One region of the Arthrobacter sp. AG367 genome, then DNA from elsewhere that is predicted to be linked to it. Evidence: riboswitches for the same ligand, from Rfam matches in the RefSeq annotation. Region 1 holds a riboswitch; each other region holds the start of a gene.

Region 1 (9,669 bases):
GCGGCCGGCCCCCCTTCGGCACCCCGGGTTGCCGAAGTTGTCGCAGCGGAGCGCCCCCGCGACCTGCATCGTGACGCGCGCCGCCGCCGGGGTCCCTTCCGGCAGATGACGGAGTTTGCCGCCGCCAGCGGTATTGGCCAAAAAGCCGGCATTGCCCTTGCCGCCACAGGCCTGGTGCTGACGGTCACGGTGCCCGCCACGAGTCCCGTCATGGCCACGGATGCCGCCGGCAGTGCCCCCATGGCCGCGTCCGCCGTCAGCCCCCAGCCCCAGATCTCGGCCGATGTCGGAGCACAGATCGACTTCAGCCGGTCGGCCGTGGTGACCCAGGCCGACCCGGACGGGAAGCTGAAGCAACTCCTGAGCGCCCAGTCCGCCGGCTCCGTCACGCGTGCCGCTTCGGCCGGCACCCTGGCTGCACCCCTCGCCTCCCTCACCACCGCTTCCCCCTTCGGCTACCGGGTCAGTCCGATCACCGGAGGCTCCGGAGACTTCCACCGGGGCCAGGACTTCGTGGCGCAGTGCGGGACCTCGGTCCTGGCCGCCGCGACAGGTACCGTGACCTTTGCCGGCTGGCACCAGTTCGGTGGCGGAAACCGCGTGGTCATTGACCACGGCAACGGGCTGGAGACCACCTACAACCATCTCTCGTCCTTCAACGTCAAGGTGGGCCAGACCGTCTCCCGCGGGGACGTGGTGGCACTGAGCGGTACCACGGGCGCATCCACCGGCTGCCACCTCCACTTCGAGGTGCAGGTCAACGGCGAAGTTGTCGATCCCATGGGCTGGCTGTAACCAAATGGTTGCCCGCTCTCACATGTCCGCGACGCGCCGTGACCTGAATGTGACATTGAAGCAAAACTGCTGTACCGTCTAACTCGCGTCAACTTTTCCGAAGTTGACGCTCTTGAGTGGATTGCCTAACTCTGCCACCGCTCAAGGTCCGTTCGCATTTCATCGTCTGGCAGGGGCGGGGGAACCAATTTTGGCCTTCATGTTCAGAAGGCCTTGGGGTTAAGTCACAAGCTTCCCAGGAAGCAGCGTGGCCGGGTGACTCCCATCCGAATCCGACAGCTCACCTCGCAGGCATTGGGAGAGGCTACCTTCGTGTCTTCACGCCATCATTCTGCGCGCCACCGTGCGCAAACGGTTCGCACCAACCCCCTGGACGCCATGTCCAAGGCCGTCAGTGCAAATGCCGGGACCGTAGGCCGCCAGGCTGCCGTTGTGGCAGCGGCTTCCGGCCTCATCCTGAGCATGGGCCTGCCCGCCACGGCAGCTGACACCACGGCCGGTGTCTCTGCCTCCACCGAGTCCGGCTCGTCCCAGGCAGCCCTCGCTGTCACGGCCGCACCCACGGCCACGGTGTCCTTCGAGCGTCCGGTCGTCAAGACCACCGCTGCTCCGAAGGTGGAAGCGGTGCGTACCCAGTCCACGGCATCGGCGAACCGCGCCACCACTGCAGGCCAGGAGGCGTCTCCGGCCGCCAAGACGGCGGAGACCGTATCCGCTGCGGCAACCTCGGGCATCGCTGCCATCGCCTACACCGGCATCGGCCACTCCTACGTGTGGGGCGGCACCAGCCCGGTCACCGGCTGGGACTGCTCCGGGTTCGTGCAGTGGGTTTACGCCCAGGCCGGAATCAGCATCCCCCGCACCAATGCGTGGAGCATCATGACTCCCACCTCCACCCCGCAGCCGGGTGACCTGGTTGTCCAGAACGGTGGCGCGCACGTCGGCATCTACGTCGGCAACGGCATGATGATCAGCGCACTCAACCCCTCCCAGGGCACGCTGCTCCACTCGCCTGCAGCCACTGGCACCTCCTCGTACTACCACTACGGCAACTAGTTCTTGGGCTTAACGCTCCAAGGGCTATTTCTTTGCCCAAGGCTTTTTCGCTAGAAACCACATCCCCGTTCGGGACGCGCCGACGTACCCCCAAGATGCCGGCGCGTCCAACAACCTTCGCCTGCCTACAAGCGGTTTGAGGGAAAAACGAAAGAGAGAACTGATGACGACTCGTGCCACCGCACGGCATCGCGCCGAGGTCACCAAAACCAACTCGATCGCTGTTATTGCAAAGGCCGTCAGCGACAACGCAGGCGGCATGGGCCGCCAGGCTGCGGTTATCGCTGCCGCTTCCGGCCTGGTCCTGACCAGCGGCATCGCGGCCAACGCTGCCGACGCCAACGTCAAGCGTGATTCCGCTCCGGCGTCCGCACTGGAAGTTGAATCCGCAATCGACGCCCCGATTTCCGCGGCTTCCACCATCGCCATCAGCTACGAGAAGCCCGCTGTCACCACAACGCCGGCTCCCGTCGCCGAGCCTGAGCCCCAGGTCGAGGTGCAGGAAGCTGCTCCTGCCGCCGAGCCCGTTGCGGCTCCCAAGGTCACCGCCAAGGTTGCCGCCGCTGCTGCTCCGGCCGCTCCCGGTGCCCAGGCTTCCGCCAGCGGCAAGGGCGCTGCAATCCTCTCGGCCGCCTACGCCCAGCTCGGCGTTATGCAGGACTGCACCATGCTGGTCACCAACTCGCTGGCCGCCGTCGGCATCCACTTCCATGACTGGCCCGCCGGCTACCTGTCCCTGGGCCGCACCGTGAGTGCAGCCGAAGCGCAGCCGGGCGACCTGATCTACTACGCTGACGGCGGCGCGGGCATGGCCCACATTGCTGTCTACGCCGGAAACGGCATGGCAGTCCACGGCGGCTACAACGGAAACCAGACTGTGGTCTTCAGCGCAAACGTGGGTTCCGGCCCCGTGTTCATCCGCGTCAACTAAGCATCCCAAGGCAGGCCTGAACGGCCGCAGGCCTGGCAATGCCCCCAAGGACCCCCGCCATCCCGGCGGGGGTCCTTCGCGCTTAATCGGCCCGCGCCGCCCGCGGCTGACCCTCCCGCGGTGTCCAGCCGTTGTCCTGCTCCAGAGTGGCGATTACCCGATTCTGCACTTCTTTGTTTACTCTTGTGATGTCGATCCATAGCCCGGACATGCCGAGGGCAGCCGGCCCTCGTGCCCCTGACGGGTGCGGCCGTGAAGAGGTAAGTGCATGCGCACTCTCGTTCTGAATGCTGGATATGAACCGCTGGCGGTTATTACTTTCCGCCGGGCGCTGGTGCTTGTGCTCACAGGCAAGGCAAGTGTGGTGGCCGAAGGTGACGACCCCGTGGTGGGCCCTACTGACATTCTGGGCCGCCCGTCCGTGATCCTCCTCAACCGCTACATCCGGCCCCGTTACAACCACTCCACGGCCGTCAGCCGCAGGGGCGTACTCCGGCGCGACGGGCATAAATGCGCCTACTGCGGGAAAGCGGCGCACACCATTGACCATGTTCACCCCAAGTCCCGGGGCGGGGCCGATTCGTGGGAGAACCTGGTGGCCGCCTGCCTGCGCTGCAACAACGTCAAGGGCGACCACACTCCAGCCGAGATGGGATGGACCCTGCGGTTCGTGCCCGAACCGCCGCACGGAACCATCTGGCAGATCAAGGAACTGGAGAAGCCCACGCCGGCCTGGGACCCCTTCCTGCTTCCGGAACGCGCCGCCTGACACCCCGCGCTGCCTGAGTTGCCGTGATGCTCCGGTGCGCCGGACGTTCTGACCCGCAGTGCGGCCCCTACGCTGCCGGTCGCTAGGCTGGGGGAGTGGAAGTGAACGGGCTTGCCTTTGATGCCGTGATCCTGGCCGGGGGGAGGTCATCGCGGCTGGGCGGCGTACCCAAGCAGTCGCTCGTCTTCCAAGGCCAATCCCTCCTCGAACGCGCTGTCGCTGCCGCCGCGGGGGCCCGGCATGTGGCAGTTGTGGGCGAGATGGCTTCCCTGCCAATCTGGCCTCCCAACCTGCTGAGCTGCAGGGAGCAGCCGCACTTCGCGGGCCCGGCGGCAGCCATAGCGGCCGGGCTGGATGCGCTGGCGGACATCGGCGAGGGTGCGCCCTACCTCTTGGTGCTGGCCTGCGACATGCCGCTGGCATCCCAAGCGGTGGCAGCGCTTCAGGAAGCTTTGCAGATGTCCACGGCGGCCGACCCGGCAAATGTCATGGCTGCCGAAGGCGACCGCCCACAGCCACTGGTGGGTTTTTACCGCACGCCTGAGTTAACAAAGGCGTGCAGGGACCTCGCTGCCCGCGGGGCGCTGGTCAACGGCTCTGTCAGGTCGCTCCTTGCTAATCTGGACGTGCAGCTTGTCACAGTCCCTGCCGGGTCCACCTCCGATGTGGATACCTGGGATGACGCTGCCGCGCTGGGGATTGCCGCCGGGAACCAGAGCGAACGCCAGGACCGGCAGACGGGCGGAGCAAACGTGGGAGGCAATTCGTGAAGAGCCAGGACGAAACACTGGAAGAGTGGTGCAGGGCACTTCTCCAGGCGTACAAGCTTGAGGACGTCCAGGTGGACGTCAACGCGGTGCTGGCGCTTGCGGGCGTCGCCGCCCATGCTGTGGTCCGGCCAGCCGCTCCGCTCACCACTTTCATCGCCGGGTTCGCTGCGGGCCTGGCTTCGGCTCCCGGCAGGGAGATGGACGCTGAATCAATGGATGCGGCCCTGGCCGTTGCCCGCACCCTGGCAAAGGACTACGAGGCCGAGGCTGCCGCCGGGACTCCCGGCGAATGACCGCGGAACCCCAAAGCGATCCGGAAGCGCCACCTGGCAGCGAAGCGGAAGGGCCGGCCGGCATAGCTGGACCCGGACCCACTGGACCCGGACCCACTGGACCCGGACCCACTGAACCCGGAACCACTGACTCCGGCGCAGTCCAAGCCGGGACGGCGGAAGCAGGGCATGCGGGCCAGCACCATGCTGCCCACACGTGGGAAGAGGCCCGGCAGGCGGCGTTCGACGCGGCAACCCCCATTCCTCCCGGACCAGTGGCACTGCGTATCGCGTTGGGCCGCAAACTGGACCAGGACATCGTGGCCCTCCAGGACATGCCCCACTATGCGTCCTCGGCCATGGACGGCTGGGTAGTCAACGGAAGCGGCCCCTGGATCCCGGTGGAACCCGGCACCCGGCTGGCACCGCACCAGGCCAGCCCCATCGCCACCGGCGGCCTGATCCCTGCAGGCGGCAAGGCAGTGCTTCGCACCGAGAGCGCAGTCCTTGGCCAGGACGATGAAGGACTCCCACTCCTGATGACCGGAGGCAAGGCCCGCCCGGGCGAGCCCCGCGCGGGAGAGCACATCAGGAAAGCCGGGGAGGAAGCCCTGGAAGGGGACATCCTGGTCAAGGCGGGGGTGGAGCTCAATCCCGCCCACCTGGCACTTGCCGCGCTGGCAGGCTACGACGATGTGCAGGTCCAGGGAAAGCCCGTGGTGCGCCTGGTCCTGACCGGGTCCGAAGTGGTGGAACACGGCACGCCGGCCCCGGGCCAGGTGCGCGACACCTTCGGCCCGCAGCTGCCGGATGTCGTCGCCATGCTGGGCGGCATACCCGGCGGGCAGCAGCGGATCGGCGACTCCTATGACGAATGGCTTGCGGCGCTCGAGGACGTGCTGCCGGAGGTGCCGGACGCGCCGGACCTGCCGGCCGACGTCGTCATTACTACCGGTGGCACCGGGCGCTCGGGAACGGACCACCTCCGCAGGGCAGTGGCCGAACTCGGCGGCCGGCTCATCATCGATGGCGTGGCCATGCGGCCCGGCCACCCTGCCGTGCTCGCCGAACTGCCCGACGGACGCTTCGTTTTGGGGCTTCCCGGCAACCCGCTCGCGGCCATGATGGCCCTTTCGACTGTGGGGGCCCCGCTGCTGGCCGCACTGGGACACCGTCCCATGCCGGCGGTGGAGGAGGTACCGTGCGGGACCATGATCGAGCCGGACCCCGGGCGTACCCGGCTGATGCCGTTCCGGCTGCTGTACGGCATGGCGTCCCCGGCGCAGCATACGGGGCCAGGGATGATGCGCGGGCTCGCCGCCGCGGACGGTGTGCTGGTAGTGCCACCGCACGGCGTGCAGCTCGGCGAGCCGGTGCCCGCGTTCGCCCTGCCATGGGGGCCGCCAATACCTCCTACCCAGGACGGCCCGGCCAAAGCCAAGCCAAGAAGCGCCGCACGGACAGGCCAGCCCAAGGGTAAGCCGGCACCCAGCGGACCCGTGGACTGGAGCGCCCTCCTGGGCTGAGGCGGCCCCTGTTGGTGCCATGATGGAGTAATGAACAAGCAGGGTGGAACATGGGACGCGTAACCCAGCGCCGGAAGGTGCACAAGTATGTCCTGGACGGTTCGCCGGGAGCCCTGGAGTACCCGGTCCGCCACCGCGAAGACGTCCTCGCCGTCGAGGAACCGCTGGAGATCCGGCTGGGAAAGCTTTCCTATTCGGTCACCATGCGAACCCCGGGGGACGACTTTGACCTGGTGGCTGGATTCCTGGTGTCCGAGGGGGTCATATGGGCCCCCGAACAGCTGGTTTCGCTGCGATTCTGTGCCGGCGAGGACGAGAACGGTGTCCAGACATTCAACGTGGTGGAGGCCCAGCTGCGGCCGGATGTGCCAGTTCCCGACACCGGCCGCAACGTCTACACGTCCAGCTCCTGCGGCATCTGTGGAACGGACTCCATCGAAGCTGTCCAAAAGTCCTCCCACTTCAGCCCCCGGACGGACCCGTTGACTGTGGACGCGGAAGTCCTGGCCGCCCTGCCGGGGATGCTGCGGAAGTCCCAGCGTGTCTTCGAGGACACCGGCGGCGTGCACGCGGCAGGCCTGTTCAGGATCGATGACGACGGCGAGCCGCAGCTCCTGTGCCTGCGCGAGGACGTGGGACGCCACAATGCCGTGGACAAGGTGGTGGGCTGGGCACTGCGCGAGGGCCTCCTGCCTCTTACCGGAACCGTCCTCCAGGTATCTGGCAGGGCGTCCTTCGAGCTGGTCCAGAAAGCATCCCTTGCGGGCATTCCCGTCCTGGCTGCCGTGAGTGCCCCTTCCAGTCTTGCCGTGGAACTGGCCGAGGCGAACGGCTTGACGCTGGCGGGTTTCAGCCGGCACACCAGTTTTAACGTCTACGCCGGGGACTCGCGGATCCTGCGCCCTGCACCAGCCGTGCCCAGTGTCTAGGAGGGCCAATGCACGGCTGGGACGTGGCTGCCCGGGCAAGGGGGTTGGTTGCAATGCTGCCGGAGGGTAGATTTGTCCATCGAATGGACGCGATGATCCAGCCCCGAGCCTAAAGAGGACTTATTTTGCATGACGACCGCAGGATCACGGAAGTCCGCTTGGCCAGGTTTGTGCGCGAGCGCATCGCCCCTGCCGTCTACAGCCGGACGGTCCCGCTTGCCCTGAGCAGTTGGGAGGCCCCCGGTGAACCGGTCCCCGCGCTCGAAGCGATGCGGCAGGAGTTCCAGCCGCAGGAGCACGGCGCCGCCTGGGGCCGGCCGTGGGGGACCACCTGGCTCCGGCTGCAAGGGGAGGTGCCGGAATCCTGGGGCGGCGGCCCGGAAACCACCGTGGAGGTGGTGGTGGATCTTGGGTTCACCACCGAAGCGCCCGGGTTTCAGTGCGAGGGCATCGCCTGGCGGCCTGACGGGACCATCATCAAGGCCATCTCACCCCGCAACCAGTACATTCCCCTGAAGCTGCTGGGCGGCGGCATGGCCGTGGACTTCTACGTGGAGGCGGCCGCGAACCCGGACATGGCGCAAGGCTGGACCTTTGCCGCCACCCCGCTGGGAGACAAGGCGACCGCCGGGGGAGCACCCCAGTACCGGCTGGGCAACATCGCCATCGCTGAACTCAACCAGTGCGTGTGGGAACTCCAGCAGGACGTGTGGACGCTGGCCGGCCTCATGGAACAACTCCCCCTGGAGCTTCCCCGCCGCCATGAGATCCTCCGGGCCTTCGAACGCATGATGGACGTGATGGACCCTGACGATGTTGCCGGGACCGCGCCGGCAGGACGGCAGGAGCTCGCCGAAGTCCTTGCCCGCCCCGCCTACGCATCCGCGCATCAACTGGTTGCCACGGGCCATGCCCACATCGACTCGGCCTGGCTCTGGCCGGTCCGTGAAACCATCCGCAAATGCGCCCGGACGTTCTCCAACGTGGTGGCACTCATGGATGAAGACCCGACTTTCGTCTTCTCCTGTTCGTCCGCGCAGCAGCTGGCATGGATCAAGGAGCTGTACCCGGAGCTGTACAGCCGGATCCGGGAAAAGGTACGGGCAGGCCAGTTTGTGCCCGTCGGCGGCATGTGGGTGGAATCGGATACCAACATGCCCGGCGGCGAAGCCATGGCGCGGCAGTTCGTGGAGGGCAAGGGCTTCTTCCTGGCGGAGTTCGGCATTGAGTGCAGGGAGGCGTGGCTCCCGGACTCGTTTGGATACAGTGCGGCCCTGCCCCAGATCGTAAAAGCCGCGGGCAGCCGCTGGTTCCTTACCCAAAAGATCTCCTGGAACCAGACAAACAGGATGCCGCACCACACCTTTAATTGGGAGGGAATCGACGGCACCCGGCTGTTCACCCACTTTCCCCCGGTGGACAGCTACAACTCGGACCTCAGCGGCAGGGACCTTGCCCACGCCGAGCGCAACTACCGGGACCACGGCCGCGGGACGGTGTCGTTGGTGCCCTTCGGCTATGGCGACGGCGGCGGCGGACCCACCCGCGAAATGCTTGCGGCGGCTGCCCGAACCGCGAATCTGGAGGGATCACCCAGGGTCAGGATCGGCTCAGCGGAGAGTTTCTTCCGGCAGGCCGAGGAAGACTACCCGGCACTGCCTGTCTGGGTGGGCGAAATGTACCTGGAGTTGCACCGCGGCACGTACACCAGCCAGGCGCGGACCAAGAAGGGCAACCGGCGCAGCGAGCACCTGCTGCGTGAGGCGGAACTGTGGTGTTCCACGGCTGCAGTCCGGTCGGCCGGCGCATACGACTATCCGGATGCCGAGCTCAAGCGGCTCTGGCAACTGGTACTGCTGCAGCAGTTCCACGACATCCTTCCCGGCAGCTCCATTGCCTGGGTCCACCAGGACGCCGAGCGTAACTACCAGGCCATCGAAAAGGCGCTTGAAGCAATCATCAGCCAGGCAGCTGCCGCCATGCTGGGCTCCGGGGACCGGCAGTTCCTGCTTAACGCTTCGCCGCACGCAAGGAATGGAGTGCCCGCCCTTGCGGCAGCGGAACCAACGCCGCTCCCTGGGCCGGTGCTCGCCACGCCACACCACGGCGGCTACATCCTGGACAACGGGATTATCCGGGTCGAGGTGGACGCCGATGGACTCCTCGCGTCCCTGCGTGACTACGCCACCGGACGAGAGGCCATCGCCCCTGGCCAGCGCGGCAACCTGCTGGAACTGCACCGCGACACCCCCAATGAATGGGACGCCTGGGACATCGACGAGTTCTACCGCCGCAATGTCACTCCGCTGGTCCACGCGGAGTCGGTCCGGCTGGCCAATGAAGACGGCAGCGCCGTGGTGGTGGTGGAACGGCTGGCAGGGAGCTCGCCGCTGACCCAGCGCATCACATTGGCCCCCGGCAGCCCGTCACTGGAAATCACCACGGCCGTGGACTGGCAGGAGCGCGAAAAGCTGCTGAAACTCGGCTTTGCCCTCGACGTGCGGGCAGACCGGTCAGCTGCCGAAACACAGTTCGGCCACGTCTTCAGGCCCACCCACACCAACACCTCCTGGGAAGCCGCGAAGTTCGAAATCTGTGCCCACCGGTGGATCCACGTGGGG
Region 2 (9,669 bases), on a different contig from region 1:
GCAAAGAAACCCGGCCAGTTGAAGTACGCGTCAATGTCAGGATCTATGACCTGCGTGCTTGATAGTGCGTCGGCAATGCCCAAATGCCTGAACGCTACTTCGCCCCGCGGTATGTCGGTCACAAACGCTGCGGTCCCAAACAGCTCCACAACCAGCACTGCGAGGAGCCACACCATCACTGCGCGGCCCGCCGGGCCCCGGGCGTCCCCCCGCAGCGCCGCGATGAAGGTGAGATTGATCAGCACGAGCCCTATCCAGTACGGATAGGGCAGGACGGCAACGAGCCCGAGGTCGCTGTTGACGGGCAGGTCCACGGTGGAGGCCGCCCCTGCGGCGAGCACCAGCGATACGACACCTGCCAGTGCGAAGACCACATCGCGGGGCCGCAGGCGCCCACCGTTGCGTCCGGGGGCATCGAGCACGGCGGTCATGGTGTCTCCTGCCTGGGGCGCCAGGGCATGACGGGGATCCTGGGGCCGGCTGCCCCGAAGCCGGGCGAAGGCACTACCGGCGGCGGAGCGCGGCATCTTGGTCCTCACGCTGCCCGGGTACCGGGAGAACGCGCTCCCGCGCCGCATGCGCCACCATGCCGAAGAATGCAGGATATTGATGTCGCTGTGTAGTGGCAGGGATCTGGACCCCCGCAGGAGTCCGGCCCGGCAGTAAGCCTGGCTGTGACGTGGCACCCGGTGACAGGAGAGGAATGGACAACTGGCTCACCAACCTTGCTTCGTGGCTGGGATGTAGATTCAGCCAACCGGAGATGGCCCCAAAAATGGGACACGTCAGGGCTAATACGGTGGTTGTCCGGTTTACCTGCCCAGAGATCAAGCAGCCCCGACTTCGCCGTAGCTTGGAGCATAACGGCCTGCACATGCGGGCAGCACCAGTAACGGGTACCTAATTTCGCGCCAGGGATACCTACACACGCCCGCAGGGCAGCCCGGTCCGTCAGTCCAACTTCCAGGGTGGGCAGTCCAGGAAAGGCTTAGCAGGGATCCTGGGTGTCCAGCCGCGCCAGCAGGTCCGGCCACGACGCCGCGAATCCGGGGTGCAGCTCCAGTGCGTCCACCTCGGCTGTGGGAATCCAGAGCAGTGCGATGCTTTCGGGATCGCTGATGACGGGCTCGAAGGATTCCCGCACCAGCACCACCACGGTGGTGTAGGACCAGTAGCCGTGGTCCAGCACGGAGGTGAACAGCACTTCCACGCTCTCCGGCGGGACGGCAGCTTCCTCGTAGGCTTCGCGGAGGGCACCGTCGACCGGTTCCTCGCCCTGGTGCAGTGCCCCGCCGGGCAGGCCCCAAGTTCCACCGTTGTGGCTCCAGACGGCGCGGTGCTGCAGCAGCACACCTTTGCCGGGGTCGTAGGCCAGGACGCCGGCCGCGCCGAACCTGCCCCAGTACCGGCCGCGTTCCCCCTCCACCCATGCGTCGCCCGGGTCGCGCGGGCCGGTGCGCGGCGGCGGAGTGGAGGACGTGCTGGCGGACGGAAAGAGATCCATCGCTCCAGTCTGACAGGTGAAGCACCCGCAGGTGAAGCACCGGCGGGCCAGGCGGTGGGGCGGGTCAGGGGGCGGGCGGAATCCCGCCGGCCCCGTCAGGTCTTGTTTCCGTGGTCGACGGCGAAATCACCGCCGGGATACATGACGGTTTCATGCCCGTCGTCAAAGCGGACCACATATGGTGGGCTGCCGCCCTCGCCACGGACTTCAAGAATCACCCCATGCCGGTCCGAGGACCCCACGGTCCTGCCGTGCACGACAATACGGTCGCCTTGGGCTGCCTCCATGGCAATCACCTCCCAGCCCCCAGATTACGACTCGTGGCCGCGTGGGAACAGGGCACCATGGCAGGATTCCGGTATGCCGTTGAACCTCATCCTGCTCGCCGATACCCACATACCCAAACGCGCCAGGGACCTGCCGGAACAGGTGTGGTCCGCCGTCGAAAATGCCGATGCCGTATTCCACGCGGGCGACTGGGTGGAGGCAGCCCTGCTGGACGAATTCGAACGCCGGAGCAACCGGCTGCTGGGTGTTTTTGGCAATAACGATGGGCCCGAATTGCGCCGGCGCCTGCCCGAAACGGCAACTGCCAACCTGGACGGAGTCCGCTTTGCGGTGGTCCATGAGACGGGGCCGGCCAAGGGCCGCGAAGTGCGGTGCGATGCGCTCTTTCCCGACGCCGATGTCCTGGTGTTCGGCCACAGCCACATCCCGTGGGACACGGTGTCGCCGAACGGCCTGCGGCTGCTGAACCCCGGGTCGCCCACGGACCGCCGCCGCCAGCCGGCGTGCACGTTCATGGAGGCCACGGTCGACGGCGGTCAGTTGGCCGAGGTCCGGCTGGTCACGGTCCAGCGTGACTGACCCGCCGCGCCGCTTGGCATGAGGCGGCCTCTCTGCCTAGGCTAGGAACCGTAAGCATGCTTAGCTTTTTGCCTTCCTGTAACGGTGCAAATCGCGGGCTGCTTCAGTACCCGGGGCGACGAACCAGCCCGTGTCCGCACGACCAGGAGGACCACCATGACTGACCAGTACACCTTCCGCAATCCCGTGACGGCCTACGAAAAAATCTCCCCGCCCAGGCAGCACCAGCCCGAGCCGGGGCTGGATGCAGAACTCGAACCCAAGGCCGACCTGGGCGAGGAGACCTACCGCGGCACCGGCCGGCTGGAAGGCCGCCGGGCCATCGTCACCGGCGCGGACTCCGGCATCGGGGCCGCGACGGCGATCGCCTTTGCAAGGGAAGGCGCCGACGTCGTGCTGTCCTACCTGCCGCAGGAAGAAGCGGACGCCTCGCGCATCGCCGGAATCATTGAAGCGGCCGGCCGCAAGGCCGTCAAGGTGCCCGCTGACCTCAAGGATTCGGCGGCATGCCGCGACCTGGTGGAAACGGCGGTGGCGGTCCTGGGCGGGGTGGATATCCTGGTCAACAATGCCGGGAAGCAGGTGGCCCAAGAGGACCTGCAGGACATTTCCGACGAGCAGTTCGACCACACCCTGAAGACCAATGTCTACGCGATGTTCTGGGTGACCAAGGCCGCCGTGCCGCATATGCCTGCGGGTTCGACCATCATCAACACCACGTCCATCCAGGCCTACAACCCGTCCCCCACCCTGGTGGACTATGCCACCACCAAGGCGGGCATCAACAACTTCACCAAGGGCCTGGCCCAGCAGCTTGCGCCCAAGGGCATCCGGGTGAACGCTGTGGCCCCCGGCCCCATCTGGACGCCCCTGCAGGTCAGCAGCGGCCAGCCCAAGGAGCAGCTGCCGGAGTTCGGCCAGTCCACGCCCCTGGGCCGTGCCGGCCAGCCCGCCGAACTGGCCCCCGCCTACGTCTTCCTGGCGTCGCCGGAGTCCAGCTACGTCGTGGGCGAAACGCTGAACGTCAACGGCGGCAGCCCCACGCCCTAGCAGCCAGCCGCGCTCCGGCTGCCCCGGTCCGTGTGGTCAGCCGGCTGCGTCCTGCGCCGCCAGGAGCTCGTCGGTGGCAGGGTCCGGCTCGCCGTTGAAGAACTGGGCCAGGACAGTCTTGAACACTGTTTCTCCGGGTGCTGCCCGGAGGAACAGTGTCATGGAGGAGCGGAGTTTCCTGGCGTCGATGCCACCGAAGATGTCCTCGGCCGGCTGGTCGGCATGGTTGGCCAGGACCGTGGCACACTCGAGAAGCCGCGGGCCCAGGACTTCGTGGTCCAGGTAGGCCCGGGCTTCAGCCAGTGAAGAGATGGCGTATTTACGTGACATGGCGCTCTGCCCCAGCCCGGCAATCTGCGGGAAGATGAACCACATCCAGTGCCCGGACTTCCGGCCGACCTGCAGCTCCCCCAACGCCTGGTCATAGGTTCCGCCGGTGTTTTGGGCGGCAACAAATCGCCCAAGATCAAACGGCTCATTCATGTGGATCTCCTTCATTCGTCCGCTTTTAGAAAGTCAGTTCCTTCATGAGGGCAGCGGCCGCCGCCTGAAGATGGGCGTCCGGGTCCCCGCTCCACCGTTCCACCACACCGCGGGCCCGCTGCCGTTCACGCTCCCCCAGCCCTGCCAGCAGCGGCATCAGGACATCGGAGAGCAGGGGCGCGGTCAGATCCGCTGCGTGGGCGTAGCGGAGGAAGCCTTCCAGCCGGGTCAGGTCCGAATGCTGCAGGAGCCGCACCCGTGACTGCAGCAGCACCACGGCGGCAAGGCGGCGCTCGAAAACCGGGCGGGAGCCGGGCCCCGGCTGTCCCCAGAGGGCAGAGGCCAGCATCACGGTTGCGTCGTGGTCCAGGTCCTTGAATTTGCGCAGGGCGTCGCGCACGGTTCCACGGACGGCGCCCACGGAGGAACCATACGAGGCCAGCACACCGCCCAGGCGGTGTGCGACGTCGTCCGCGCGGTACCAGGCGCCCTCATTCTGGAGGGTACGGTCAACAAATTCCGCCGCAGCGGACACCACGTCCGCTGTGCCGGTCACCGCGCGCGCCCCGCGGAGGCGTGGTGGATGCAGAACGGGGTCCAGGGCCGGGCTTCCAGCCTGCCCTCGGCGATGGGTTCCCCGCACACCGCACAGATGCCATAGGTCCCCGCGGCCAGCCGGGCCAGGGCAGCTTCAATCTGGTCCAGCCCCGCCGAGCTTTGTTTCAGCAGCGCCGATGCCTGTGACAGCTCGAAGGCGATCGTGGCGCCCTCCGGATCGTGTTCGTCGTCGACGTTGGAGTCCTGGCGGGCCGAATTCGCAGCGTCGATGTCCGCCCGCAGCGCCGGCAGCAGCGCCATCCGCCGCGTCCGCTCCTCTTCGAGCAGTGCACGGAACCGTTCGAAATCTGGCATGGGGAAAGCCTAGCGCGTCAGTCAGTACCAGTTCAGGGATACGGAATGGTTCCATGCCCCGCAGGGCGACCCGTAGCGGTCACGGATGTAGCCCAGGCCCCATTCGATCTGCGTCCGGTAGCTGGTCAGCCAGTCGCTCCCGGCGCTGGCATACTTGCCGGGCGGCAGTGCCTGGGCAATTCCGTAGGCCCCGGACCACGCGTTGGTGGCGGTGGTCAGCCAGTTGGATTCCTTGGTCCACAACTGGGCCAGGCACAGGAACTGGTCCTGGCCCCAGCCGAAAGCGGCAAGGCGTCCGGACGCGTAGCTTTTCGCCCCTGCCGGATCGTTGACCGCTCCACCGGGAATGGAAGGCACGACGACGGCGGGCGGGCTGGGCAGGGCCGGCTCGGCTGGCGGCGCCTCCGGAACGGAAGGGACAGGGTTGGCCGGCGGAGGGTTGGCCGGCGGAGGGTTGGCCGGGACAGGATTGGCAGGGGCTGGATTCACCGGGACAGGATTGCCGCCCACGGCGGCTGGGGCGGCTGGTGCGGGCGGCCTGGGCTGCTGGGCGGCCGCCGCGGCGGCCCTGGCGGCCGCTTCGGCCTGGCGGCGGGCCTGCTCCTCCGCTGCGGCGCGCTTGGCCGCCTGGGCCGCCTCGTAGGCAGCCAGCGCAGCCTGGCCTTGGCGGTACTCCCCCTCAAGCGCCGCCGTCGTCCCTTTCAGGGCGGCAAGCTGGGCCGTTAGCTCGCCGCCGTGCCGCTGCTCCTCGGCCACCTGCTGTGCCAGTGCGTCCCTGGCGGAACTGGCTGCCCCGGCTTTTGCCTTTGCCTCCCCGGACAGGCGCTCCCGTTCGCTCCTGGCAACCTTTTCCTGCTCCACCAGGGCAGCGGATACCTTTCCGGCCGCCGCCGCCTTGACCACCAACGCGGCCGTCTTGTCCCCCACGAGCTTGACGAGGTTGAGGCCCTGGACGCTGTTGGTCCCCAGGGCGTCCAGCGCCACGAAGAACCCGGCGTTGGTCCCGCCTGTCTTGTACGACTGCACGGCCAGGGCGCCGAGGTCCTTCCGGTACCGGGCCACTTCGTCGTTTGCGCGGGCGGCCCGTGCGGACAGGGTTTCCAGGCGTGATGTGGCTGACTGGAGCTCTGCATCCGCGGCAGCGTATTCGGCGGCCGACCGTACGGCTGCGTCCCCGGCTGCCTCCGACTGCGCCTGCAGGCCGGTCAAGAGCCCGTCGATGGTGGCAATTTCTGCAGCTTTTGCCGCTTCGGACGACTGCGCCTGCTGCACATCCGACCAGGAGGGATATCCGCCGGGCGGCGGCTCCTCCGCTGCGGCCGGCAGCACGGTGGCGGCGGCCAGGGCGATGGCCAGCACGCCACCGAGGAGCGGGATCCCTCGGCTGGTCACGAACAGGGGCATAGTCCCGAAGCTTACCGTCCGGCGCGGCCCCCGAGGGCGCGTCCGTGGCCACATTGTTACCGTTTGCAGCGATAAAGACCCTGCCTGCATTGGTCGAGGTCACCGCCCGAAATGCGAAGTACATCAAGACGTTTGCGCAATTGAGAGGGCAGCCTCGTATGTTATCCAAATGTGACAATCGGGGGCAGCGCGGGTTATGGTCGTTTGGTGTCCCTCTCAGACGGGACATTCCCGTCAGCATGCCGAGCCCTGCCGCTGATCATGGGATTCAACCGCTTTCCGTTTGGCAGGGACGGGGGAACCAAGTTTCTACGGCCACATGTGGCCTTGGGGTTAAGTCGTTAGCGCCTCCGCCCGCGGAGCCAGCTACCGGCCGGGTATCTCCAGCCCGAACCCGACAGCTCACCCCGCAGGCATGGGAGAGGCGATCAACTGTGTCAAAAATTTCCACCACTGCCCGTCACCGCGCGACTCCGGCCCGCTCCATTGTGCTCGAGGGCCTCGCCGTAACCGCCAAGTCCCAGGCCCGTTCGCTGGGCCGTCCGGCGCTTGCCGTTGCTGCAGCGTCCGGTATTGCCTTTGGCGTCGGAGCCCCGGCCCATGCAGGTGTCACCGGCCCGGACACCACTGAGAACACCAGCGTCCAGGCATACTCCGCACCTGCCCCGGCAGCAGCACCCGCCGCAGCAGCAGGAACCGTCCACACGGTGGTGTCCGGCGACACCATCGGGGCCATCGCGGCCGCCCATGGCGTCAGCCTCAACGACGTCCTGGCCGCCAACGGACTGGGACTGTCCTCCATCATCTACCCCGGTGACCAGATCCAGATCCCCGGCGCTGGCCACACCGCAGCCCCGGCGCCGGCAGCAGCTCCCGTCCAGACGGCAGCCGCAACCGCACCGGCAAACACCGGCATGAACATGTCCTACGCCTCAGCCGCCCCGGCGGCGTCCACCGGCACCGGGACCGGCGCTGCCATCCTGGCATCCGCTTACAGCCAGGTCGGCGTGAACCAGGACTGCACCGCAATGGTTGAGAAGGCCCTGCGCTCCGTCGGCAAGTCCGTCGGCGACCTGGCCCCCACGCAGTTCTTCCAGTACGGAACCGTTGTCGGCGCTCCCGCCCCCGGCGACCTGATCATCACCTCCGGCCACGTGGGCGTGTACGCCGGCAACGGCCAGGTTGTGAGCGGCGGCGTCAACGGCTACAGCACCGAGGTCCACTCCATCAGCTGGCTCGGCGGCTACTCCGCAGTCCGCGTAGCCTAGCCTTCGCAACGCTTTGGCAGCAGCAGGCTGGTATTAAACAGCAAAGCTGTTCTTAAACAGGAGGGCGGCAGCCGGGTATTCCCGGCTGCCGCCCTCCTGTCATTTCCGCACCGTACCGCTGAACAGTCACGTCCCGCAGAAGGTCATGTAGGTGCCGAAATCCTCAGGGGCACCTTCGGCGTAGCGTTCCAGGCCCGGCCGCTCGGCGAAGGGGCTGCCGACGGCCTCGAGCAACTGCTGCAGGGGAGCCAGGTTTCCGTCAGTGGCGGCGGACAGCGCCTCTTCCACGAGGTGGTTCCGCGGAATATAGGCAGGGTTCACGCTGTCCATCAGTTCCGCGTCGGGCCCCAGGGCCTGCCACCGCTCCGCCCAGGCGTCGAACGCTTCAAGGTCCAGGACCATGCCGCGCACGGGACGGAGGTCCCCCCGCGCGGCCTTGCCCAGGTTCCGGAAGAACAAGGTGTAGTCCACCGGCCCGTCCTTCAGGATGGCAATGGCACCGTCCACCAGGGCGGAGGCGGCGTCGCTGTCCGCATCCCCCGACAGGCCCAGCTTGGCCTTCATGCCGCCGGACCACGCCTGGCTGTACTGTCCGCGGAATCCGCCAAGTACCTCCACCGCGGGGGCAACCGCCTTTTCCTGGTCCCCGTCGATCAGCGGCAGCATTGCCTCCGCCAGCCGTGCAAGGTTCCATTCGGCCAGCACCGGCTGGTTGGCGTAGGCGTAGCGTCCGCTGACGTCGATGGAACTGTAGACAGCGGCGGGATTGAACGCATCCATGAACGCGCACGGGCCGTAGTCGATGGTTTCCCCTGAGATGGTCATATTGTCCGTATTCATGACCCCGTGCACGAACCCCACCAGCATCCACCGGGCCACCAGGTCCGCCTGGGCGGAGACCACCGAGGCGAACAACTCCAGGTAGGGGTTTGGGGCGCCGGCAGCGTGCGGGTAGTGCCTGCCGATGGCGAAATCCGCCAGCCGCTTCAGCAGCTCGAAGTTTTCCGTGGCCCGCGCGTACTGGAAGCTGCCGACGCGCAGGTGGCTGCCGGCAACCCGCGCCAGGACCGCACCGGGCAGCATGCCGTCACGCCTGACCTGCCGGCCAGTTGCCACGACCGCGAGTGAGCGGGTGGTGGGAATGTGCAGGGCATGCATGGCTTCACTGACCACGTACTCACGGAGCATGGGCCCGACGACAGCACGTCCGTCCCCGGCGCGGGCAAACGGCGTGCGCCCCGAGCCTTTGAGATGGAGGTCCAGGAGGCGGCCGCCTTTGTCCGTGACCTCACCAAGCAGCAGGGCGCGTCCGTCGCCAAGCAGCGGAGAGTAGCCGCCGAACTGGTGGCCCGCGTAGGCCTGCGCCACCGGGGTGGCGCCCGCCGGAACGTGGTTGCCCACCAGGAGCCGCACCCCTTCGGGACTGCGAAGGTACCCTGGGTCCAGGCCCAGGTCGCGTGCGAGCCTGTCGTTCAGGACCAGGAGCTCGGGGCTGGGGGCTTCCTCGGCCTGCCAGGGAACGGCGAGTTCCGACAGTTCCCGGGCGAAACGGCCGTCAAAAGTGACCGTGGATTCAGCTGCTGCCGTCATGGCTTAACCCTATCGCCGTAGTTCCGCCCGCTGCTTCCCGTGCCGGTTGCCGGCGGCGGGGAACGGCAATGTGCTGCAGGTCCTCAGCGGCAATGACCGTGGTTCCCGGAGCCTGCGCCCGTGCCTGCTCCGCGAGGTGCGGGACGCCGTCGCCATAGCGTGCGGAGAAGTGGGTGAGCACCAGCATCCGGGACTTCCCGGACGCCGCAAGTTCCCCTGCCTGCCCGGCGGTCAGGTGCAGGTATTGCCGGGCCAGGCCGACGTCGTCGTCACTGAACGTGGACTCGGCCACCAGCAGGTCCGTGCCTGCTGCCAGTTCTTCGGCACCGTGGCACGGTGCGGTATCCATGATGAAAGCGAAGCGCTGGCCCGGCCTGGGAATACTGACCTCTTCCAGCCTGGCCGCTCCGAGGACCCCTTCGCGCTGCAGCAGGCCCACGTCGGGCCCTTCGATGCCCGCCGCCCGCAGCCGCTCCGGCAGGAACGTGCGGCCATCTGGCTCGGTGAGCAGGTAGCCGTATGTCTCGATGCGGTGCTTGAGGGGCCGGACCTCAAGCCTGTCCGCCACGGGACCGGCGCCGCCATGTGGAT
Region 3 (9,669 bases), on a different contig from region 1:
CTGCCCGGCGAACGAAGCCTCCTCGAAGAGGCACTGCTTAAACACCTCGGCGTCTAAGCCGAAGCTGCTGCACTGCCGCGTCTTCAGTCCGGTCCGCCCGCACAAGTTGCGGCACGTCCGCCCGGGCCCCTGCCCGTCCGCACATGTTCCGGCAGGTCCACGCCCCGCCGCCCTCTGCACCTGCACCTCCTGACGCCCTACCCGCCCCCAGCAAAGGCTCCTCAAGAAGGGCCGGCACGGACGCCGCCGCGCGGCACCAAACCCCGCCATCCGCCGTCGGACTTTCCCCGCCACCGCGCGTCCGGTTAGATTCATCAGCAAGATGACAAATTCACAGACTCCGATCCACGCAACCGCTTACTGGACCACCGCCAAGGAACACGGCGAGCTCAGAGCCGAAGAAGTGCCCGCGCCGGGGACGGGCGAAGCTTTGGTGCGTGCCCTGTACTCCGGCATCAGCAAGGGCACCGAAATGGTGGTCCACGCCGGAGCCGTGCCGCCACGTGTCGCGGAAGAGATGCGTGCCCCACGCCAGGAGGGAACGTTCCCAGGGCCGGTGAAATTCGGCTACCTCTCGGTGGGAGTCGTGGAGGAAGGTCCTGAGGAGTGGAAGGGCCGGCGCGTCTTTTGCCTGAATCCGCATCAGGACCTCTATGTGGTGCCGGTGACCTCTCTAACCAGGGTTCCCGACAGCGTTCCATCCCGGCGGGCGGTCCTCACCGGCACGGTGGAAACCGCGGTCAACGCCCTGTGGGAAGCCGGGCCTCGGCTGGGCGACCGGATTGCCGTTGTCGGAGCCGGCCTGGTGGGCGGCATGGTGGCTACGCTGCTGCGCACCTTCCCGTTGCAGCGCCTGCAGTTGGTGGACCTCGATCCGGGCAGGAAAAAGCTCGCGGACACCCTGGGCGTGGACTTCGCACACCCCGATGACGCCCTGGCGGACTGCGACATCGTGTTCCACTGCTCGGCCTCGCAGGAAGGCCTGGAGCGCAGCCTGCAGCTCGCCGGCGATGAAGGCGAAATCATCGAAATGTCCTGGTATGCCAACCGTGAGGTCACTGTGCCGCTCGGAGAGGACTTCCACGCCAGGCGGCTGTCCATCAGGGCGAGCCAGGTGGGCATGGTGGCGCGTTCCCGGCGCCACAGGCGCACCAATGCGGACCGCCTGGACCTGGCCGTGTCGCTGCTCAAGGACCCCGTCTTCGACGCGTTCCTGACGGGATCGTCCCGGTTCGAGGACCTGCCGAGCGTGGTCCAGAGCCTGGCGGACGGCAGCCTGGAAGCCCTGTGCCACGTCGTCGAATATCCTGCCGGCAGTCCCGCGCCCAGCCCAGCCACCCACAACCCCAAAGACTTGAGGTAACAATGTTCAGCCTGACCATCCGCCGCCACTTCATGATTGCCCACAGCCTTCCCCGTGAGGCTTTCGGCCCCGCCCAGGGCCTGCACGGTGCAACCTTCGTCGCCGAGGTGGCCTTCCGCCGTCGCGCCCTGAATGCCGACGCGATCGTCCTGGACATCGGCGCCGCCGGGACCATCATCGAGGAGGTGCTCGCCGGCCTGAACTACCGCAACCTGGACGAGCACCCGGACTTCGAGGGCAAGCTCAGCACCACGGAAGCCCTCGCCGAGTACATCGCCCGGAAGGTGGCTGCAGAGATCAAGGACAACGACGACGGCCGTGAACTCGCAGGACTGGAGGTCACCCTGCGCGAGAATCCTGACGCCTGGGCCACCTTTTCCCTGGACCTCACCGCGTAGCCATGCGTCCCATCCGGCTGCTGGTTCCCGGCAATATCCGCCACAGCTCAGGCGGCAACGTCTACAACGCGCGCCTGGTTGCGGGCCTGCAGGAACGGGGCGCGGAGGTGGAGGTGGTTGCCGTGGAGGGCAACTGGCCGGACGCCGGCGCCAAGGAACGACGCCGGCTGGGCACCCTCCTCGGAGCATGGGAACCTGAGGCACACCACGGGGACGCGGTGGCCATCGTGGACGGCCTGGTGGCGGTAGGTGCCCCGGATGAACTCGAATACGCCGCGAAGGCGGGCGGGGAAACATGGGTCCTGGTGCATATGCCCGTTGAGGAAAGCTCCGGGGCTGCGGCCCTGGAACGCGAAGCGAGAGCCCTCCGTGCGGCAACCGGCGTGATCTGCACCAGCACGTCGTCTGCATCCCTCCTCCTGGAAAGGGGGCTTTCCCGGGTCACCGTTGTCCTTCCCGGCGTCAACCCCGCACCCCTGGCCCAGGGATCCAGGCCGCCGCACGTGGCGGTCATCGCCGCGCTGCTGCCAAACAAGGACCAGCTGCTGTCCGTGCATGCCCTGGCCCGGATCCAGGACCTTGAATGGACTGCGTCGTTCGTGGGCTCCGAGCAGGCGGACCCGGACTACGCACGGGAGGTCCGGGCTGCCATTACTGCCCACGGGCTCCAGCGGCGGGTGCAGCTCACCGGCGAGCTCATTGGCGAAGCCCTGGAGGCCGAATGGGCGCGGACGGACCTGACCCTGCTGGTGTCGCGGCTGGAGGCTTTCGGTATGGCCGTCACCGAATCCCTGGCCCACGGCATTCCTGTTCTGGTCCGTGCCGGGACCGGGGCGGTGGAGGCGCTTGGCATGGGCGGGCTGGGAACGGCCGACGGCGAACCCCGCCTTCCGGGGGCAGTGCTTACCCTTCCAGACGGCGGACAGGAGAGTCCCGGCCGCCTGGCCAATGCACTGCGGGGTTGGCTGGTGGATGGAAAGACCCGGGAAAAATGGCGTTCAGCTGCGCTCGATGCGCGGACCAGGCTGCCGGGATGGAGCGAACCAGCGCAGGACGTGCTGGCCCTCCTGGAGGGACCCGGCGGACACGGGGAGCGGCAGGGCTAGAGGCTGCTCCGGTGGGCGGCGAAAAATTCGCGCAGCAGTAAAGCGCACTCTTCCCCGCGGACCCCGGGATACACCTCAACCCAGTGGTTCAGCCGGCGCTCGCGGAGGATATCGAATACCGATCCCGCAGCGCCGGCCTTCTCATCCCAGGCCCCGAACACAACCCGGGGAATCCTCGCCAGGACGATTGCGCCCGCACACATGGCGCAGGGTTCCAGGGTGACCACCAGCGTGCAGTCGGACAAGCGCCACCCGTCGCCCTGGCCGCCGCCGAGCCGTGCCCGTTCCTGCAGCCGTCCGGCCGCCTCCCTGATGGCCACCACCTCGGCGTGGGCTGTGGGGTCGCCCAGCTCCTCCCGCTGGTTGCGTCCCGAACCCAGAACGTCGCCGTCGGGCCCTATCACTACGGCGCCGATGGGCACGTCCTCCGTGTCGAGCGCACGGCGGGCCTCCGCCAGGGCAAGGCCCATCCAGGCCTCGTGTTTCTTTTCGGGCAAGGGCATGGCTCAATGATAGTTTCGGGGTTAGTCAGGTTACTTGCCGATGCCGGGAGGCACCATGGACACTCTTCGGGACCGATTGGGTATTTGGTTCAAACCCTATGCGGCGTTGATCCTCACCATCCTTGTGGGCGGTGTGGTCATCGTGTCCCTGGCGCTGCTTGGGGCAGAGGTCTACGACGATGTGGTGGACTCCGCTGGCCTGGCCAACCTGGACAAGCCTGCCCTTGCCTTTGCCGAAGGCCTCCGCAGCCCCGGCCTTGACTCCTTTGTCACCGGTTTCACCAACATCGGCGGCGGCATCGGGATGCCCATCCTGGCCAGCATCCTCACCGCGTGGTTGACCTTCCTGAGCCGGAACTGGCGTCCGCTGGTCCTGATCGGCGGTGCAGCGGCAGCGTCCGTCACCGCCACCACGTTCGGCAAGAAGCTGGTGGGCCGTACCCGGCCCGACCATGCGGACGCCGTCCCCCCTTACGAGGATTCGCCATCCTTCCCCAGCGGGCACACCCTGAACACCACCGTGGTGATCAGTCTGGTGATCTACCTCATCTGCCTTCAGTTCCACACCATGCGGGTCCGGGTTACCGCCATCACCGCCGGCTCGATCTTCATCATCGCCATGGGCCTGAGCCGGGTCTTCCTGGGCCACCACTGGCTCACGGACGTTATGGCCGGCTGGATCCTGGGCCTGGCCTGGGTGGCAATCGTTATCCTGGCCCACCGGCTGTTCCACCTGGTCCGAAGGCGCGAGCACGCAGGGGCAGCGCCGTCGTTCGACCGTCCCATCGTCCGGGACGTGGTGGCCGAGGAACTGCACGACGGCGAACACTCCGGACGCGGGAAGGGCAGCGCCGAGTGATAGTTTTGGGGGATGCGCACTCTCGTTGTTGACCACCCCCTGGTCGCCCACAAGCTCACTGTCCTGAGGGACAAGAACACGCCGTCGCCGGTCTTCCGCCAGCTGACGGAAGAGCTGGTGACCCTGCTGGCCTACGAAGCCACTCGGGAGGTCCGCACCGAGCCCGTCACCATCGAGACGCCCGTCAGCACCACCGTCGGCACCGCCTTCACCAAGCCCACCCCGCTGGTGGTTCCCATCCTGCGCGCCGGCCTGGGAATGCTGGAAGGCATGACCAAGCTGGTTCCCACCGCTGAAGTGGGTTTCCTGGGCATGGCCCGGGACGAGGAGACACTGGACATCATCACCTACGCGGAGCGCCTGCCGGAGGACCTCACCGGCCGCCAGGTTTTCGTCCTGGACCCCATGCTGGCCACGGGCGGAACCCTGCGCGAAGCCATCAAGTTCCTGTTCAAGCGCGGCGCTTCCGACGTCACCTGCATCTGCCTGCTGGCCGCCCCCGAGGGCCTGGCGCGGCTGGAGGAGGAACTGTCAGGGGCCAACGTGCACATCGTCCTGGCCTCCATCGACGAGAAGCTCAACGAGAAGTCCTACATTGTCCCCGGGCTGGGCGACGCCGGCGACCGCCTCTACGGCATCGCCGGGTAGCACTTCGGCCCTGTTTGAACGGGCTCTTTCCCAACGGGTGTCCCGCCGCTAGCCTGTGCAGATGGACTGGAAACTCGAGCTTGTCTTTGTCCCCGTATCCGACGTTGACCGTGCCAAGGACTTCTACGTCAACAAAGTGGGCTTTAACGCCGACTACGACGAGCGGCCGTCGGACTCCATCCGCTTTGTGCAGTTGACGCCGCCGGGCTCGGCCTGCTCCATCTGCATCGGCGAAGGACTCGTCGACGCCCCGCCCGGCACGGGCTCCAACCTGCAGATGGTGGTCGACGACATCAATGCGGCGCATGACCAGCTCAAGAGCAACGGCGTGGATGTCAGCGATGTGGACGTCCAGGACTGGGGCCACTTCGTGTACTTCGCCGATCCGGACGGAAACAAGTGGGCTGTCCAGTACATCCCGTGGCGGAACGCCGGGCAGGGCGCTGGCGGGAACACCGGACAGGACGCCGGACCGGGCGCTGGTTAACCAAAGCGGCGGGCCGCATCATGATGATGCGGCCCGCCGCTTTGGTGCAGTTCCCCCGGCATCGCTGCCGCCGGGGGGAGGAGTGCCTAGTACCAGTTGTGGGCCAGGTGGAAGTTCAGGGCACCACAGGGCGACTGGTAGCTCTTCTTGATGTAGTCCAGGCCCCAATTGATCTGCGTGCGGTAGTTGGTGAGGTAGTCCGCGCCGGCGCTTGCCATCTTCTCAGCGGGCAGGGACTGGACGATGCCGTATGCCCCGCTGCTGGAATTGGTGGCCGTGGTGGTCCAGTCGGACTCCTTGGTCCACAGCGTCTGCAGGCACTGCATCTGGTCCGGTCCCCAGCCAAACGCCCCCAGCTGGCTGGCGGCGTACGCTTGGGCGCCTGCAGGATCGTTAACCGCGACGGCGCGAGCCGGCTCAGGTGCGGGGGCGGGCTCAGGCGCCGGGGCCGGGGCAGGCGCTGCGGGTGCTGCCGGTGCCGCTGCGGGGGCCGGTTCCGCTGCCTGCGGTGCCACGCTGATGGCAGCGGGCGCGGGGCTTGCTGCCGGGTTGGAGCGGATCTCGCTCTTCTCGATGCTCATTTGAGCGTCGGACGCTGACGTGGAAGGGTTGGACGCGGTGGATGACACCGGAGTCATGCTGCTGGTGGCCTGTCCTGCCGCGCCTACCCCCACCAGCACCGCGCACGATGCTGCAAGGACGGCGGCGCGCTGGCCCAGGGTGGTCTTCTTGGCCTGCTGCGCGGCCCTGTGTTTAGCCTTGGCCTGCAGCAGGCGTGCTTCTGCCGTGTTTTTGGACATGATTGATCGCCTCTCACACCTGCGGAGTTAGCTGTCGGGTTCGGATGAGGGCATCCGGCCGTACGGAAAGATCACGTACTGGCTTAACCCCAAGGGCATTCAATGCCCGGGACGGTGGGTCCCCCGCCTCTGCCGTAGCTCAATCGGAATCCGGGGAAGCGGCAGAGCTTGGCGTCGACCCGGGATATGCGGCCCGAACGGGGGCCGCACCCAATCGACGCTACAGGAAGTGCACGCGAAAGTCACATTTAGGTAACGGAAGTCACGATCCTCAGCGCGTTGATTTGCCGGATTCCCCGTTCGTAACCTCGGTCCCATTGGGGTATGGCCGCCCCATTTCATGAGCGCAGCGCGCCGACCGTTACAGTTCCCGTTACCCAGCCAACAGGTAGACGGTGGTGCCGCCAATGCTCTGCGCCGTGAAGTTGTTCGCCACCCACTGGGCGATCTGGGCGGCAGCGTCCGAACCGGTACTGGCCCGGATGGTTCCGCCTGTGATGAAGTAGTGGATCTTTCCCTGGGACACCAGATCCTGGAACTCCGCCAAGGTAGGGGCGGGATCTGTGCCGTTGAACCCACCCACCGCCATGACCGGCAGTTCCGTTGCCAACTGGTAACCGGCAGCGTTGTTCGAACCCACCACTGCCGCTGCCCAGGTGTAGCCTGAGGCGCCATTCCTGAGTGCTGCCACGAGTTCCGCGGACGGCGTTGGGGCGCCCAAGAGGCCTCCCAAGGCTCCGCCTCCGCGACCACTTGCAGCAGCGGTTCCGCCGGGAAGTGTTCCTCCGGGCGCGCCCTGCTGGCGGGCCGTGTTTCCCTGGGTTGCTGGCTGCCTGGTGCTGCCTGTCCCGGTCCCGCCAAGGCCGGTCCGGCCAGGGCCCGTCCCGCCAGGGCCGAAGCCCGACGACGGCCCGGCACTGACTATCGCCCCGCTGTGCGTTGTCGACGCCGTGGAAAGGGAGTACGCCAGCGGCCCGGTGAGCGACGCCGCAATGGCGAGCGCCGCCGTCGTCCGCTGCACGGCACGCCAGCGCAGGAACCTGCCGAACGCCACGCCCGCTGCGGCCGCCAGGCCTCCGGAAAGGACCAGCCAACGCAGCCCCGCGCCGTAGGCGGACGTGGTGCCAAGCAGCTGGAAGGCCATCAGGGCGGCCGCGGCCACCGCTGCGGCCAGCAGGAGTGCGGCGGGTGGCTGCTGCCGGTGCTGCCACAGGAGGACCGTGCCCAGCCCCGCAAGCCCGGCGATCCCCGGCGCCAGCGCCACGGCGTAGTAAGGGTGGATGATGCCCGCCATGAAGCTGAAGACCAGGCCCGTCACCAGCACCCACAAGCCCCAGATGATGACGGCGGTGCGGACCGCATCCGTCCGCGGTGCCCGCCGGCCCAACCACAGCAGGCCCGCCGCAAGGATCAGGGCGGACGGCAGCAGCCACGCGATCTGGCCGCCGAACTCGCTGTTGAACATCCGGAGCAGCCCGGGATCTCCCCAGCCGTTGCCGCCGCCCACACTGCCGGTCTCGTCGCCCGTCAGCCGGCCCAGCCCGTTGTAACCCAGCGTGAGCTCCAGGATGGAGTTGTTTTGCGATCCGCCGATGTAGGGACGCAGGCCGGCCGGCGTCAGCTCCACCGCCAGGAGCCACCACCCGGCGGAGGCCACCATGGCCGCTCCCGCCGCGGCCAGCCGGAGCAGGCGCCGCGGGAGCCTGTGCGGGCCTGCCAGCGCGTAGGCGATGGCGAATCCCGGAACCACCAGCAGGACCTGCAGCTGCTTGGCCAGGAAGCCGAAGCCCAGGAACACTCCGGCCAGCAGGAGCCAGCGCAACCGGTCCTCCTGGACTGCACGGAGGACCGCGTAGGCGGCTGCCGTCATGAGCAGCACCAGCAGGGCGTCCGGGTTGTTGAAGCGGAACATCAGCGTGGCAACGGGGGTGAGGGCCAGGACGGCTGCGGCGATCAGTCCTGCGCGGTGCGCCAGCCGTGGATCGGCCGTGGCAGGCGCCGCGGCCCGCCGTACGGCCAGGTAGAGCAGCCAGGCGGTGCCGACGCCCATCAGCGCCTGGGGGACCAGGATGCTCCAGGAACTGAGGCCGAAGATCCGGACGGACAACCCCATGACCCACAACGACGCCGGCGGCTTGTCCACCGTGATGGCGTTGGCGGCGTCGGAGGAGCCGAAAAACCAGGCCGCCCAGTCCTGCGATCCGGCCTGGGCCGCGGCGGAATAGAACGCGTTGGCCCAGCCGGATGCTCCAAGGTTCCACAAGTACAGCACGGCGGTCCCGGCCAGCACCGCTGCCAGTTCCAGCCGCCGCCGGAGCGCCCGCGGGTCCGGCCGGAAGCGGGCCGGGACAGGATGATGCGCGGCGGCAGGAGCACCGGCAGGGTGTCCGGTGTGGACCGACGCAGTGTGGACGGACACTGGGTAGTGGCTGGCCATTGAGTCCTACTTGGTGAGTTGGTACACGGTGGAGTTGCCTACGGTCTGGGCCTGGAAGTTGGCCTGGACCCAGGCGGCCACCTCTGAATTGCCGCGGCCACCCATGCCGCCGCCTCCCATGCCACCGCCTTGGATGAAGTAGCCGATCTCGCCCTTGGCCACCATGTCCTGGAACTGGGCGAGCGTGGGGTAGGGGTCCCCGCCGTTCCAACCGCCCAGGGCAATGACGTTGGTGTTCGTGGCGAGTTCCAGGCTGGCTGCCTGGCTGGCGCCGGAGACGATCGCGGACCACTTCGTGGTGGTGGCCTTCAGGAGTGCCGCCACCGCCGCATCTGCGGATCCTTCGCCCGGGCCCCCGGCGCCGCCGGCGCCCCCGGTACCGCCGGGGCCGGCTGCGCCGTCGATGCCGCCGAAGGGATCGAGTCCACCCGCGCCGTTGGCAGCGTCAGTGGCGGCCTCCCTGCCGTCAGCCCGTGCGCCGCCGAATCCAGCGGCACGGTTGCCGAAGCCACCCGCGGACGAACCCGCCGGGCCCGACGTCGGAATGGAACCGGAGTGGGCGGAAGCAGCGGTGGCGAGGGTCCACCCCGCTGTCCCAAGACCGCCGGCCAGGAGGGATACGACGACGACGGCGGCCGCACCGGCCCGGCGGAACCGTCCGGAGGCGCCCAGTTTCGAGGTGCCCGGTTTTGAGGTGCCCAGTGCATCGAGGCGGAGGAGGATTGCGGCGGCGGCGAGGACGCCGAGCACGATGATGGCGACCCGCAGCCAGGGGAGCCACGACGTGTCGCGGCCCAGCAGGACTGCCGACCACACAGAGGTGCCGAGGACGGTCACGGCGAGGACGATCCGGGCCGGCCAGTAGCTGCGGCCACGCCAGAGCTCCACTGCGCCTATGCCCACCAGCGCTGCGATCGCCGGCGCCAGTGCCACTGAGTAGTAGGGATGGACAATGCCGCTCATGAAGCTGAAGACACCTCCGGTGACCACGAGCCAGCCGCCCCACAGGATCAGGGCCGCGCGGCCCGGGGAGGTGCGTACTTCCCGGCGCGTGAACCAGAGGCCTGC

Evidence for each region. Region 1 has a riboswitch for cyclic di-AMP ahead of FB478_RS18550 (C40 family peptidase). Riboswitches for the same ligand answer to the same signal wherever they lie in the genome.
Region 2: linked by a shared signal. The riboswitch ahead of FB478_RS03160 (LysM domain-containing protein) and the one ahead of FB478_RS18550 (C40 family peptidase) in region 1 are both predicted to bind cyclic di-AMP.
Region 3: linked by a shared signal. The riboswitch ahead of FB478_RS09420 (hypothetical protein) and the one ahead of FB478_RS18550 (C40 family peptidase) in region 1 are both predicted to bind cyclic di-AMP.

What each region holds. Positions count from the first base shown of each region.
Region 1 is NZ_VIVE01000009.1:74,453-84,121, reverse strand. It holds gene FB478_RS18555 (M23 family metallopeptidase) at 1-795, shown strand, start outside; cyclic di-AMP (ydaO/yuaA leader) riboswitch at 908-1,103, shown strand; gene FB478_RS18550 (C40 family peptidase) at 1,174-1,851, shown strand; gene FB478_RS18545 (NlpC/P60 family protein) at 2,015-2,782, shown strand; gene FB478_RS18540 (HNH endonuclease) at 3,051-3,551, shown strand; gene FB478_RS18535 (molybdenum cofactor guanylyltransferase) at 3,647-4,321, shown strand; gene FB478_RS21260 (DUF6457 domain-containing protein) at 4,318-4,614, shown strand; gene FB478_RS18530 (molybdopterin molybdotransferase MoeA) at 4,611-6,119, shown strand; gene fdhD (formate dehydrogenase accessory sulfurtransferase FdhD) at 6,170-7,048, shown strand; gene FB478_RS18520 (glycoside hydrolase family 38 C-terminal domain-containing protein) at 7,174-9,669, shown strand, end outside.
Region 2 is NZ_VIVE01000001.1:689,944-699,612, forward strand. It holds gene FB478_RS03115 (glycosyltransferase) at 1-431, opposite strand, end outside; gene FB478_RS03120 (NUDIX domain-containing protein) at 989-1,504, opposite strand; gene FB478_RS03125 (DUF1918 domain-containing protein) at 1,600-1,791, opposite strand; gene FB478_RS03130 (metallophosphoesterase) at 1,865-2,371, shown strand; gene FB478_RS03135 (glucose 1-dehydrogenase) at 2,528-3,421, shown strand; gene FB478_RS03140 (DUF1810 domain-containing protein) at 3,458-3,904, opposite strand; gene FB478_RS03145 (DNA alkylation repair protein) at 3,930-4,460, opposite strand; gene FB478_RS03150 (TraR/DksA C4-type zinc finger protein) at 4,457-4,816, opposite strand; gene FB478_RS03155 (lytic transglycosylase domain-containing protein) at 4,838-6,220, opposite strand; cyclic di-AMP (ydaO/yuaA leader) riboswitch at 6,481-6,651, shown strand; gene FB478_RS03160 (LysM domain-containing protein) at 6,655-7,488, shown strand; gene FB478_RS03165 (YdiU family protein) at 7,615-9,078, opposite strand; gene FB478_RS03170 (ribonuclease Z) at 9,062-9,669, opposite strand, start outside.
Region 3 is NZ_VIVE01000002.1:500,148-509,816, forward strand. It holds gene FB478_RS09380 (HNH endonuclease signature motif containing protein) at 1-57, shown strand, start outside; gene FB478_RS09385 (zinc-binding alcohol dehydrogenase) at 323-1,363, shown strand; gene FB478_RS09390 (6-carboxytetrahydropterin synthase) at 1,366-1,761, shown strand; gene FB478_RS09395 (glycosyltransferase family 4 protein) at 1,764-2,867, shown strand; gene tadA (tRNA adenosine(34) deaminase TadA) at 2,864-3,370, opposite strand; gene FB478_RS09405 (phosphatase PAP2 family protein) at 3,426-4,229, shown strand; gene upp (uracil phosphoribosyltransferase) at 4,242-4,877, shown strand; gene FB478_RS09415 (VOC family protein) at 4,939-5,364, shown strand; gene FB478_RS09420 (hypothetical protein) at 5,451-6,164, opposite strand; cyclic di-AMP (ydaO/yuaA leader) riboswitch at 6,170-6,330, opposite strand; gene FB478_RS09425 (glycosyltransferase family 39 protein) at 6,538-8,601, opposite strand; gene FB478_RS09430 (glycosyltransferase family 39 protein) at 8,608-9,669, opposite strand, start outside.